2 regions of the Stutzerimonas tianxiuensis genome follow, and region 2 is predicted to be linked to the other one. Evidence: predicted binding sites of a transcription regulator. Region 2 holds the regulator's gene; the other holds the start of a gene.

Region 1 (3,405 bases), on a different contig from region 2:
GTGCGCGTAAGGACATGGCCGTACTGATGGGGCTGGCGCAAAACGGACAGAGCATCAGCCTCTCCAGTGAGCTGAAAGCAGCCGGCGTGACCGATCCCGATGCGCTCGGCAAATGCGTGCGCCAGAGTGGTGCAAAACTCACGCTTGCTCAGACATTTCCCACCGGTACTCATGCGCTCTGGCTCTACTACTGGCTGGCCGCCCACGGCATCCACCCGCTGAAAGACGTACGCACAGTGGTGGTGCCGCCGTCGCAGATGGTCGCCCATCTACGGGCGCGACGCATCGACGGCTTCTGCGCCGGCGAGCCCTGGGGCGCCCAGGCCATTGAAGAAGACATGGGTTTTACCATCGCGACCAGCCAATCGATCTGGGCCGACCATCCCGAGAAAGTGCTCGGCTGCACGCGCGAATTTGTCGACCAATACCCCAACACCGCCCGCGCGCTGGTGATGGCCATCCTCGAGGCCAGCCGCTTCATCGATGAGAGCCAGGAAAATCGCCGTAGTACTGCACAGCTGATTGCCGGCAGCGACTATGTCAATGCGCCCGTTGCGTCCATCGAATCGCGCTTTCTGGGTCAATATGAGGACGGCCTTGGCCATGCCTGGCTGGACAAGCACCCGCTGCGTTTCTTCGGCAACGGCGAAGTGAACATGCCCTACCACTCCGACGGCCTCTGGTTCATGACTCAGCTGCGCCGCTGGGGTCTGCTGCGTGAAGATCCGGATTACCTTGCCGTGGCGCAAAGCGTCCAGCAAACCAGCCTCTACCGCGATGCAGCGAGCGCTTTGAATATCGCCGTACCCGACTCCCCCATGCGCAGCGCTATGCTCATGGACGGCAGTCGCTGGGATGGCAGCGATCCGGCGGGGTACGCGCGCAGCTTCGCGCTGCATGCCTTGGGCGACACCGCACCACACCCCAAGCCTTGAGAAGGGAGACTGTCATGCTTCGCGTTCTCCTGATCGACGACACCCCGCGCAAGGTCGGTCGCCTGCGCACCGCTCTGATCGAAGCCGGCTTCGAGGTGATCGAGGAATCCGGTTTGACCATCGACATGCCCGAGCGGGTCGAAGCGATTCGCCCCGACGTGGTGCTGATCGACACCGACTCCCCCGGCCGGGACGTCATGGAGCAGGTGGTCATGGTCAGCCGTGACCAGCCGCGGCCCATCGTCATGTTCACCGACGACGACAACCCCGATGCCATGCGCCAAGCCATCCGCGCCGGCGTCAGCGCCTATATCGTTGAAGGCATCCAGGCCCAGCGCCTGAAACCCATTCTCGACGTGGCCATGGCCCGCTTCGAAAGCGACCAGGCAATCCGCGCGCAACTGCATGCACGCGACCAGCAACTGGTCGAACGCAAGCGCGTCGAATTGGCCAAGGGCATGTTGATGAAGATGCGAAGCTGCAACGAGGAAGAGGCCTACACCCTGATGCGCCGCCAGGCCATGAGCCGTCAGCAGAAGCTGATCCAGGTCGCTGAGCAGATCATTGCGATGAACGATCTGCTGGGTCAGTGATCCGCAAATCTCAGCGCGCTGGTCTCGGCGAGGCCCAGACGGGGCTATTAGCCGAGCGGATGCCTGCTGTGAACCTTGCGGGACTCAAGTACCGATCGTTTTCGGCTCTCGACCAGGCCCAACGAGCCTATTGCTCGCCGACTGCAACACGTTGCGCCAGCCGCCCCCTAACCACTCCAATCGCGTCCGAATGACGGGCGCCACTGCGCCCGCCATTTCCAAGCAGCTCTTCCATGCAAACGAACCAAAACGGAGCCAAGGATAGAATTGGGTGCACGGCTATTGCACCGAGCGATCGCCAGGAGTGCCAAGCCCGCACGTCCAACGCATGTTCAGCCTGGCCGGTTGTTTCAGACGTAAGCCGTTGTATTACATAGATCTTCCTAACACCCTAGTCGCCAAAAAAATCTCAGATTAAGAATTGGCAAGCCCCTTGCAATCCCTCTGTTACCACGTCTTCAGGTCGCCAACGGCGGTGATCGGGACGAATTGACAAAGGCGTCAACGGTGCTCGCTCTGCTCATGCAGAGGGTGCTTCCGTTACGCCTTTTTTTCGTTTCGCGATTGAGGGATAGATCATGCGCAAGACCCGCCGTACTTTGTTGAAAACGCTGGTGGCCAGCATTGGCTGCTCTGCCCTGCTGCAACTGGTGCCGATGGCCGCCTGGGCGGCCGAGCCAGAGAAGGAGGAACTCAAGCTCGGCTTTATCAAGCTCACCGACATGGCGCCACTGGCGATTGCCTATGAGAAAGGCTTCTTCGAGGACGAAGGGCTCTACGTCACGCTCGAAGCGCAGGCCAACTGGAAGGTGTTGCTAGACCGCGTCATCGATGGAGAGCTGGACGGTGCGCACATGCTCTCCGGCCAGCCGATCGGCGCGACCATCGGTTTTGGTACCAAGGCCGACATCATCACGGCCTTCACCATGGACCTCAATGGCAATGCCATCACCATGTCCAACGCGATCTGGGAGCAGATGAAGCCCAACGTGCCGATGGCAGACGGCAAGCCGGTGCATCCGATCAAGGCCGACGCACTCAAGCCGGTGATCGAGCAGCTCAACGCCAGCGGCAAGTCCTTCAACCTGGGCATGGTGTTCCCGGTATCCACCCACAATTACGAATTGCGCTACTGGCTCGCGGCCGGTGGCATTCACCCCGGTTACTACGCACCGAAGAAAGGCGACATCAGCGGACAGATCGATGCCCAGGCGTTGCTCTCCGTTACGCCACCGCCGCAGATGCCTTCGACCATGGAAGCCGGCACCATCCATGGCTACAGCGTCGGAGAGCCATGGAATCAGCAGGCGGTCTTCAAAGGCATCGGCGTACCTGTGGTTGCTGACTATGCGATCCGCAAGAACATGTCGGAAAAGGTCTTCGGCGTATCCAAAGCCTGGGCCGAAGCCAATCCCGAAACGCACAAGCGTCTGGTCAAAGCGCTGATCCGTGCAGGCAAGTGGCTGGACGAAGACAACAACGCCAACCGCCACGAAGCGGTGGAAATCCTCTCGCGACCGGAATATGTCGGCGCCGACGCCAAAGTTATCGCCAACTCCATGACCGGCACCTTTGAATTTGAGAAAGGCGACAAACGCGAGGTGCCGGATTTCAACGTGTTCTTCCGTTACAACGCGACTTACCCCTACTACTCCGATGCCATCTGGTACCTGACGCAGATGCGCCGCTGGGGCCAGATCGCCGAGGCCAAGCCGGACAGCTGGTACCTAGACATGGCCAAGCAGGTCTATCGCCCGGAAATTTACCGCGAAGCCGCAGCGGCACTGATCGAAGACGGGCTGATGACAGCCGAGGACTTCCCCCCAGCAGATGAAGACGGCTTCCGCGAGCCACTGGCGGACACCATTGATGGCATC
Region 2 (3,405 bases):
AGAAGATCGTCTATGACACCCAGCGACAGATCGTCAATGCTGGTCGCGCCACCAATACTGATGTCACCACACCCCGCCCACGCGTGGACATGGTCATCCAGCCTCGCAAGAAAGAGCCGGCAACGGAGCAGCCCGAGTAATGGCGATTCTCAAGGCCCAGCATTTGGCGAAGAGCTACAAGAGCCGTCAGGTCGTACGTGATGTCAGCCTGTCCATCGAAAGCGGACAGATCGTCGGACTGCTGGGGCCTAACGGCGCCGGCAAAACCACTTGCTTCTACATGATCGTGGGATTGGTCAAAGCCGATCAGGGCCGTGTACTGATCGACGACCAGGATGTGACGCACCTCCCCATGCATGGCCGTGCACGCGCGGGCATTGGTTACCTACCGCAGGAAGCATCGATCTTTCGCAAGCTTTCGGTCTCCGACAACATCATGGCCATCCTGGAGACGCGCAAGGACCTTGACCGCAACGGCCGCCAACAGGCGCTGGAAGGTCTGCTGCAGGAATTTCACATCCATCACATCCGCGACAGTCTCGGCATGAGCCTATCGGGTGGCGAACGGCGCCGCGTTGAAATTGCCCGCGCGCTGGCCACGGCGCCCAAGTTCATCCTGCTCGATGAACCCTTTGCCGGCGTTGACCCTATTTCGGTCGGCGACATCAAGCAGATCATCCATCATCTCAAGGCCAAGGGCATCGGCGTCCTAATCACCGATCACAACGTCCGCGAAACTCTGGATATCTGTGAAACCGCCTATATCGTGAATGACGGCCAGTTGATCGCCGAGGGCGATGCAGAGACCATCCTCGCCAACCAACTGGTGAAGGAAGTCTATCTGGGACACGAATTCCGACTTTGATAGCGGTTTTTTCTGCTCTACGCACCTACAGGGCTAGGCAAAGGCTTCGTTGCCAGGCATATAATTTGCTTACATCGGCGCGCGGCGCCAGCGAAATCGGAACAGGCGCGGTTGCGCCGGCAAACAAGGTTCGAAGTCCTCTGCCATGAAACCATCGCTAGTCCTGAAGATGGGCCAGCAGCTGACGATGACACCGCAGCTGCAACAAGCCATACGATTGCTCCAGCTATCCACACTCGATCTTCAGCAGGAGATTCAGGAGGCGCTGGATTCCAACCCCATGCTCGAGCGCGAAGAAGACGGAGAAGATTTCGATAACTCCGACCCGATGGCCGAGTCGATCGAAAAGAAAAGCGAAAGCCCGACGACCGACTCGCCCGAGCACAGCGAGCCCGACAATCATTACGAGGAGCCCATCAACACGGTGGAGAACCTCGAGGACGGCGATTGGGCCGACCGTATCCCCAACGAGCTTCCAGTCGACACCGCCTGGGAAGACATCTACCAGACCAGCGCCAGCAGCCTGCCGAGCAACGACGATGATGAATGGGATTTCACTACCCGCACATCATCAGGGGAAAGCCTGCAAAGCCACTTGCTCTGGCAGCTCAACCTCGCACCGATGAGCGACACCGACCGTCTCATAGCAGCCACCCTGATCGACTGCATCAACCCCCAGGGTTATCTCGACGAAACGCTCGAGGAAGTCCTCGAGTCGTTTGACCCGGAACTTGGAATCGAACTCGATGAGGTCGAAGTGGTGCTACGCCGCATCCAGCAGTTCGAGCCCGCCGGCATCGGCGCGCGCGACTTGCGCGAATGCCTGCTGCTGCAGCTTCGCCAGCTCCCCGAGCGTACCGAGTGGCTAAGCGAAGCGGTGCGCTTGGTCAGCGATCACCTGGATATTCTTGGCGTGCGTGACTACAGCCTGCTGATGCGTCGCATGAAGCTCAAAGAAGACGAGCTGCGCCAGATCATCGACTTGATCCAGAGCCTCAATCCGCGCCCGGGCTCGCAGATCGAAGCCGGAGAGCCTGAGTATGTCGTGCCTGACGTAATCGTGCGCAAGCACAATGGCCGCTGGTTGGTCGAACTGAATCAGGAGGCGATGCCGCGCCTGCGGGTGAACGCTCAGTATGCCGGGTTCGTCAAACGTGCCGACTCGAGCGCCGACAACACCTTCATGCGCAACCAGCTTCAAGAAGCCCGCTGGTTCATCAAAAGCCTGCTCAGCCGCAACGAAACGCTGATGAAAGTGGCCACCCAAATCGTCGAACACCAGCGTGGCTTTTTCGAACATGGCGACGAAGCCATGAAACCACTGGTGTTGCACGATATCGCCGAAGCGGTGGGCATGCATGAGTCGACGATCTCACGGGTCACCACGCAGAAGTTCATGCACACGCCCCGCGGCATCTACGAACTCAAATACTTCTTCTCGAGCCATGTGAGCACTGCTGAAGGCGGCGAGTGCTCATCCACCGCCATTCGCGCAATCATCAAGAAACTGGTAGCCGCGGAAAACCAGAAAAAGCCATTGAGCGACAGCAAGATCGCTGGTCTACTGGAAGCACAAGGGATTCAAGTTGCGCGCCGCACCGTAGCCAAGTACCGCGAGTCACTCGGGATCGCACCCTCAAGCGAGCGCAAGCGGTTGATGTAACACCAGGCGACCTGGTGGATTTGTTCCGGCGACGGGTGTTCAGCCCGTCAATTCGCACGTGGCAATAGGAGATGCAGTATGCAAGTCAACATCACTGGCCTTCACCTTGAAATCACTGAAGCCCTGCGTGACTACGTCGAGGAGAAATTCGAGCGGATAGAACGCCATTTCGACCGCATCATTGCCGTACAAGTCATCCTTCAAGTCGAAAAGCTCAGGCAAAAGGCCGAGGCCACGCTGCACGTAGCGGGGCGAGAGGTCGTTGCCAATGCCGAGCATGAGGATATGTACGCAGCCATCGACTTGCTTGCCGACAAACTCGATCGGCAATTGATCAAACATAAAGAAAAGCAGCTCGACCACCATCAGGGCGCCCTGGCTCGCTGACCCATCATGATCCGTATTGAAAACATACTGACCCCCGGACGCGCCCTGGTTAGCGTTCCGGGCGGCAGCAAAAAGCGTGTCCTGGAACAGATTGCCAAGGTTCTCGGCGCGGACCTGCCCGATATCGACAGCCAAGCGATTTTCGAAAGCTTCATCGCCCGGGAAAAACTTGGCTCCACCGGCTTCGGCAACGGCATCGCGATACCGCACTGCCGTATGCCTGGCTGCACATCACCGCTCAGTGCAGTGCTGAAGCTCGATACACCGGTGGACTTCGACGCCATCGACGGCGCGCCTGTCGACCTCTTGTTTGTATTGTTGGTGCCGGAGGCAGCCACCGACGAACATCTCGAGCTACTCCGTCAGATTGCAAGCATGCTGGACCGCGAGGAAGTTCGTGACCGGCTACGCCGCGCCACGACGGGTCATGAGCTGTACCAGGCCGTGGTCGACATCCAGAACGGTCACTAGGGCGCAGCAACCCACCATC

What was found. Region 2 encodes sigma-54, which starts transcription at its own class of promoters, with help from an activator protein. Its sites were predicted from a motif close to ANTGGCATNNANNTTGCTNT; they were not measured.
Region 1: the regulator sigma-54 is predicted to act here: its motif matches at 1,949-1,968, upstream of ACSSNI_RS03965 (CmpA/NrtA family ABC transporter substrate-binding protein).

What each region holds. Positions count from the first base shown of each region.
Region 1 is NZ_JBPVWS010000002.1:268,684-272,088, reverse strand. Features, by position in the region: gene ACSSNI_RS03975 (CmpA/NrtA family ABC transporter substrate-binding protein) at 1-935, shown strand, start outside; gene ACSSNI_RS03970 (ANTAR domain-containing response regulator) at 950-1,528, shown strand; gene ACSSNI_RS03965 (CmpA/NrtA family ABC transporter substrate-binding protein) at 2,107-3,405, shown strand, end outside.
Region 2 is NZ_JBPVWS010000005.1:16,891-20,295, forward strand. Features, by position in the region: gene lptA (lipopolysaccharide transport periplasmic protein LptA) at 1-140, shown strand, start outside; gene lptB (LPS export ABC transporter ATP-binding protein) at 140-865, shown strand; gene ACSSNI_RS08190 (RNA polymerase factor sigma-54) at 1,011-2,528, shown strand; gene hpf (ribosome hibernation-promoting factor, HPF/YfiA family) at 2,607-2,915, shown strand; gene ptsN (PTS IIA-like nitrogen regulatory protein PtsN) at 2,922-3,386, shown strand.